2 regions of the Sinorhizobium sojae CCBAU 05684 genome follow, and region 2 is predicted to be linked to the other one. Evidence: predicted binding sites of a transcription regulator. Region 2 holds the regulator's gene; the other holds the start of a gene.
The links. The regulator PhoB, encoded in region 2, activates phosphate uptake and scavenging genes when phosphate is short. The targets are predictions, from matches to a motif close to TGTCATNNANCTGTCAT.

Region 1: the regulator PhoB is predicted to act here: its motif matches at 2,316-2,332, upstream of SJ05684_RS22925 (DUF1045 domain-containing protein).

What each region holds. Positions count from the first base shown of each region.
Region 1 is NZ_CP023068.1:1,141,181-1,144,590, reverse strand. Features, by position in the region: gene phnN (phosphonate metabolism protein/1,5-bisphosphokinase (PRPP-forming) PhnN) at 1-387, opposite strand, end outside; gene SJ05684_RS22930 (alpha-D-ribose 1-methylphosphonate 5-triphosphate diphosphatase) at 384-1,523, opposite strand; gene SJ05684_RS22925 (DUF1045 domain-containing protein) at 1,525-2,232, opposite strand; gene phnE (phosphonate ABC transporter, permease protein PhnE) at 2,354-3,410, opposite strand, start outside.
Region 2 is NZ_CP023067.1:123,566-126,975, reverse strand. Features, by position in the region: gene SJ05684_RS00610 (GcrA family cell cycle regulator) at 385-903, shown strand; gene phoB (phosphate regulon transcriptional regulator PhoB) at 993-1,676, opposite strand; gene phoU (phosphate signaling complex protein PhoU) at 1,739-2,452, opposite strand; gene pstB (phosphate ABC transporter ATP-binding protein PstB) at 2,520-3,302, opposite strand; gene pstA (phosphate ABC transporter permease PstA) at 3,347-3,410, opposite strand, start outside.

The DNA.
Region 1 (3,410 bases), on a different replicon from region 2:
TGGCTCAGCCGTAACGAGCGCCACCGAAATCTCGCCGAATGCGGCCCGGAAGGCCGGCAGGGCCGTGCGGCTGCCGTTGACGATCGCGATCATGCCGTTTGCGACCTTGTCGGCGATCTCCCGCGGAACGCCATAGCTCAACCCGTGCGCCTGCCACGAAACGGCGAATGCGCCGCACCGGAGCATTTCTTCGAACTCCGCGGCAGAGACGCTTTCATGCACTTCGCCGCCGGCGTCCGAAGGGCGCGTGATCACCCGCCGGACGAAGAGGATGTCCGGGCGGTTTGCGAAGTGGTGGGCGGCAAAACCCATGACGCTATCCTTGCCGGCCCCGCTCGGACCGACGACGGCAATGAGGGTCCCCCGACCTTTTGCTTGTCCCATCATGCAACACGCCTCCCTTCACGCCAGACGGAGCGCACCACCGGAACGCCCTCACGTCGATGGATGCGGGCGATGTCGGCCCGTAGCCCGACGGCGATCCGGCCGCGATCGTTGAGCCCGACGGTCCGCGCCGGCGTTGCCGTGACCATGGCGATCGCCTTCGGCAGGTCGATCGCCTCGATCTCGTCGGCAAGTACAAAGGGTGCATGGATCAGGCTGAACGGCACATAGTCCGAAGATAGCACATCGAGCACGCCGCGCTCCGCCAGGTCGCGCGCGGCAATATTGCCGGAATGCGACTTCCCCCGGACGACATTCGGCGCGCCCATGAGCACACTCAGACCCGCGCGGTGCGAGGCTTCCGCCGCCTCGAAACTCGTCGGAAACTCCGCCAGGCGAACGCCGTAGCCGATGGATTCCTCGACATGTTCGATCGTCGCGTCGTCATGACTGGCGATTGCGATGCCGCGGAGTTCGCAAGCCTCGGCAAGCGCCGTGCGGTGCGGCGTGGCATAGCGGGCGGAAAGCGCCTGCTGGCGCTCGACGAAGGCGGCAAAGGCTTCGTCGGACAGGCCGCGCTTGGTTTTGTAATAGAGCGTGTATTGGTCCATCGTCTGGAACTGGCGCTGGCCGGGCGCGTGGTCCATCATTGATACGAGCCGAACCTGCGGGTCATTCTGAAAATCCTCGAATTGATCGAGAACATCGGCGGTCGACACCTCGCAGCGCAGGTGGATCAGGTGGTCGGCCCTGAGCCGCCCCTCGTCCTTGGCCTGTGCCAGTGCATCGGCCATGCCACGCATTTCGCCCTTCGGGAAGCCATTGTCCTCGTCGGTGCCTAGTCGCAGGCAGTCGAATACTGTGGTGATGCCGGAAGTGACGACCTGCGCGTCATGGGCCTGGATGGCGGCGATCTTGAGCCAGCGGACGCCGGGCCGGGGCGAGTAATGGGCCTCCAGATGGTCCGTGTGGAGCTCGATCAGGCCGGGCAGGAGATAATCGCCCTCGAAATCGTCGCCGACACTGCTTCCGCCTTCGGAAATGTCGGCAATCCAGCCGTCGCGGATAAGCACCGAACCGTCGACAATGTTGTCTTCCAGGACGATTCGGGCATTGGTCAGAACCTGTTCATTGCTCATGTCATGCGGTCTTTCGTGTGGAAGCGCTGCCGAGCGGCAGCAGGGAATGAACGGTAAACGGAGCACCGCGGCTGGTCTCGGCAAAAAGCGCAACCGTATCGACGGCAAGCGGTTTGCCGATGAAGTCGGCGAAAGCGGCTTCGAGTGTTTCCCGCACAAGGTCCTGCATCTCTTCGGCCACCGGTCCGGTGAGGGTTAGATGGAACAGGAACTCCTCGAAAACATAAGGGTACCCCCAGGCGGCAAGGTATTCCCGCTGACGCTGTGTCAACCTCTCCGGGTTGCGGCGGGCAATATCCACTCCCGAAAGCGGCGCCCTGAAGGGCTCGAACCGGCGTACCGCCTGGGCCGCCAGGTCGTGGAGCGCCGTGCAATTCTCCTTCGCAACCAAGGCAAAGAATGGTCCAAGCTGCTGAAGCGCCATTTCCGGCACGACAAAGGACTCGATCTCCGCGGCGAATTCATCGAAGGCCGCAATCAACTCGGCCTCGCTGCGGCCGGGCGCAAGTGCGAAGGGCGCCTTCAACGTGCCGTGGAAGCCGTAGCGGCGCGGTTCGGCAGTCAGGGCAAGCTGCTGCTCGGGAGTGAAAACAGAGCCTTCCGGCCACGCCAAGGCACCGCCGGTGAAGGCGTCCCGCCCGAGCCAATGGGCTGCCGTCAGCGACAGCCGGTCATCGGCCGGCGGCGCGAAGTAGATTGCGTAACGCACGGGCTTCACTTTCCGTATCTATTTGTCGCCGGCCTGCGGCAATGGGCTGTTCGCGGGTTGAGATGCGCAGCTACCCGATTTGCGTGACAACATCATGATACCGATGCGCAAATAGAACCTATCAGTGAACCTTGCCTCCCACCAGCCGCGAGCGGCACGCGTTGGAGATGCTGTCGAAGACGAAGACAACCATCAAGATCAAAAGCACCATATAGGCGACATTTTCCCAATCCGAATTGGTGCGCATCGCTTCCCAGAGCTTGAGCCCGATACCCCCGGCGCCGACGGCGCCGATGATCGTGGCCGAACGCGTATTCGACTCCCAAAAATAGAGCGCCTGACTCGCAAATACAGGCAGTACCTGTGGCAAGACGCCGAAACGCTGCACCGCGACCGGTGCTGCGCCGACCGATTTGACGCCTTCGCGCTGCTTGTCGTCGATATTTTCCAGGGATTCGGAATAGAGCTTGCCGAGCGTGCCCGTGTCGGTGAAGAAGATGGCCGAGATGCCGGCGAGCGGACCGGGGCCGAAGGCGCGGGTAAAAAAGAGCGCCCAGATGAACATGTCCACCGATCGCAGGAAGTCGAACAGCCGCTTGACGGCCTGGTTGGCGAAAAGGCTTGGCGTGATATTCCGCGCCGCCAGGAAGCAGAGCGGAAAGGCGACCAGCGACGCGAAGAGCGTGCCGACGAAGGCCATGACGATCGTCTGCAGGAGCTTGGTCCAGACGTCGAGATGCTGCCACTCGGCATTGTAGAGAATGTTGTTCCAGGCAAGCGAGAGATTGGAGCGTGCAGGATCGATCCGCTCCGCGGAAAGCAAGAGCGCAAACACCTCGCCATAGGACTTCCCAAAGAAGGGCGAGTTGGTGTCGAACAGGAAGTTCGCCCAGCCGAAGAAACGGTTGCGGATCGAGATCTCGTCGCCTTCGACTTCGGCCCAGCCGGTCGGGCCGAAAGAGAGCGTGATTTTTTCGCCCGGTCGCTTCTGCGTCGCCCAGCCGGGCAGGGGGCCTTGCGGTATCACCAGGCCGTCGCCGTCGACCCGCATGGCGAAGGTCTCGCCGGCACGGGTTGCTATAACCAGCTTGTCCGTGACTTCGATGTGCGTCGAGTGGTCATAGGTGACGACGGCACGCGTGACGACCTCCTCGGCGCGGGTCGCGGCCAAATCCGAC
Region 2 (3,410 bases):
CTGTTCGATTGTCTGCCTGAAAAAAATCAAAATGCCGCCTTTCGGCGGCGCTGGCACTATTCCTATTTCGCAGCGCAATGTCAACAAAACCAAGGCCTGCGGCCGCTCGGGGAGAGCAGATTCCGTAGTGCGAAAAATTCGCGTCACGGGGCTTGCAAAAATGCAACTATGAGACAGCAAGTTGGGGAAAACTGCGAAATCGATTCGGCGCGATTCCAGCGACTCTTGCCACGGAGTCACCCTGCCGGTAGGTTAAGATTTAATTACTAGACGCATGCGGCGGACCTAGTCACCAAAATGGTTATCGCGTTGTAACTCCAGGTTTTTTCTGGGGGGACGGTGATGGATTCTGCCATCCCAACGCCGAGAACGGGGAGTGCAGATATGAACTGGACGGACGAGCGGGTCGAGAAACTGAAGAAGCTGTGGTCCGAGGGCCTGAGCGCCAGCCAGATTGCGGCGCAATTGGGCGGCGTCAGCCGCAATGCCGTCATCGGCAAGGTACACCGGTTGAGCCTGCCGGGCCGCGCAAAGGCGGGAGGGACCACCACGCCCGCGCGTCCCAAGCGGACGACCTCGGCGCCGCGTGCACCGAACTACGCCGCTCGCGCCGTCACCCGCACTGTCGCCCGCCCTTCCGGTGCGACGGTCCTCAAAGAAGAGGTCGCCGTCGACCTGGTGGCCGAACAGGAATTCGAACTCGCAGCGAATATCGTCGTGCCGATGTCGCGCCGCTTGGAGCTGACGCAGCTCACCGAGCGGACGTGCAAGTGGCCGATCGGTGATCCGCTGAAGGAGGAGTTTCACTTCTGCGGCAACGACTCGCCGGAATCCTCGCCCTATTGCAGCTATCATGCGCGGCTTGCCTACCAGCCTTCGGCGGAACGCCGGCGCATCCGCTGACGTTCGATCTCGAAAAATCTCGATCACGAAGCAACGCTGAAAGGGCCCCACGGGCCCTTTTTTCTTGGCAACTCGCATTGAATTGGAGCCTACCCTTCGAGCGAATAACCGGCGCCGCGCACCGTCCTGATCACGTCGGGCATGTTTGAAAAGTTCAGCGCCTTGCGCAGGCGGCCGACATGGACGTCGACCGTGCGCTCGTCGACGTAGATGTCATGGCCCCAGACGCCGTCTAGCAGTTGTGAGCGGGAGAACACCCGTCCCGGCGAAGACATGAGGAACTCAAGCAGCCGGAACTCCGTCGGTCCGAGCCGGACCTCGCGGCTGCGGCGATGGACGCGATGCGTCTCGCGATCGAGTTCGATGTCGCCGCAGCGAAGCACCGTCGACAGGACCTCCGGTTTGGCGCGCCTGAGCATCGCCTTGACCCGCGCCATCAGTTCCGGCGTCGAAAATGGTTTGACGACATAGTCGTCGGCGCCGGTTGCGAGCCCCCGCACGCGCTCGCTCTCCTCGCCGCGCGCCGTCAGCATGATGATCGGCAAACGCTCCGTTTCCGGCCTTTGTCGGAGCCTGCGGCAAAGCTCGATGCCGGAGACGCCTGGCAACATCCAATCGAGGATCAAGAGGTCGGGCAGCCGTTCCTGCAGGCGGATTTCAGCCTCGTCGCCGCGAAGGATCGTATCGACCTCGAAGCCTTCGGCTTCGAGGTTGTAGCGCAGCAATACGCTCAATGCTTCCTCGTCTTCAACAACAGCTATCTTCGGCAACATCTAAGCTACAACTCCTTGCCTCAATCCATCAGTTGAAAGGCGCCCCCCTCTCCTTCTCCGCTTCAGTCTGTCACCGACCCCATTGTCGCTGTCGTATCGTCCTTCGGCCGCTCGCCCTGCGGCTGGGCACCAGTCGCCATATAGTAGATCGTCTCGGCAATATTGGTCGCATGGTCGCCGATCCGCTCGATGTTCTTGGCGCAGAAAAGAAGATGCGTGCAAGGTGTGATGTTGCGCGGGTCCTCCATCATATAGGTGAGCAATTCCCGGAAAAGCGACGTGTAGATCGCATCGATCTCTTCGTCCCGCTGGCGGATGCTGTTTGCCTTCTCCGGCGAGCGGGAAGCAAAGACGTCAAGTACTTCCTTGAGCTGGACCAGAGCGAGTTCGGCCAGATGCTCAAGGCCCCGCGCGAGCTTGCGCGGAATTCCAGAGCCGGCTACCGCGATCACGCGCTTCGCCGTGTTCTTGCCAAGATCGCCGACGCGCTCCAGGTCGGCCGCAATGCGGATGGAGCCCATGATTTCGCGCAGGTCCGCGGCCATGGGCTGGCGCTTGGCTATGGTGACGATCGCCTTCTCGCCGATCTGGCGTTCGGCCTCGTCGAGCATGGCATCGTCCGAAATGACCTTCTGGGCGAGCGCCAAGTCGGAATTGACCAGTGCCCGCACGGAGTCGGCCACCATTTGCTCGGCCAGCCCACCCATCTCGGAGATACGGCGCGTGAGATACTTCAACTCTTCGTCGAAGGCGGACATGATGTGTGGATGAGTCATCTTCTATTCCTCGGGAACGCGCTCGATCGGTTCCAACAGGTTAGCGGGCGTATGCGAGCGGTTCCGCTTAGCCGAACCGGCCCATGATGTAGTCCTGCGTGCGTTGGTCGTCCGGATTGGTGAAGATCTTATCGGTGTCGTCCACTTCAACCAGATTGCCAAGGTGGAACATCGCCGTACGCTGCGACACGCGTGCCGCCTGCTGCATCGAGTGGGTTACAATAACGATGGTGAAGTTCTCGCGAAGCTCGTGGATCAGTTCCTCGACCTTGGCGGTGGCGATCGGATCAAGTGCCGAGCAGGGTTCATCCATGAGGATGACTTCCGGGCTGACGGCGACGGCGCGAGCAATGCAAAGGCGCTGCTGCTGGCCGCCGGAGAGGCCGGTACCCGGAGCGTCCAGGCGATCCTTCACTTCGTTCCAAAGGCCGGCTTTCTGAAGGGCGGAGGCGACAATGTCATCGAGGTCCGACTTCCTGGAGGCCAGGCCGTGTATGCGTGGACCGTAGGCGACGTTTTCGTAGATCGACTTCGGGAAGGGGTTCGGCTTCTGGAAGACCATGCCGACCTTGGCGCGCAACTGCACCGGATCCACCTTCGGATCGTAGATATCTTCGCCGTCAATTGCGATATGGCCCTCGACCCGGCAACTGCTGATCGTGTCGTTCATCCGATTGATGCACCGCAGGAAGGTCGACTTGCCGCAACCGGACGGGCCGATGAAGGCGGTTACGGAGCGGGGATGTATCTCGATGTCGACGTCCTTAATGGCGTGTTTGTCGCCATAATAGACCTGCACACCGCGGGCGGAAATCTTCGATGGGTTCATGGTGGCAGCCTTCGTCTTCATCGTCGTAGTCATAGCGGACATATTGTTCATCATAGCGCTCCTTTCTACCAGCGACGCTCGAAGCGGCGGCGAAGTATGATTGCAATCAAGTTCATTGCGACCAGGAAC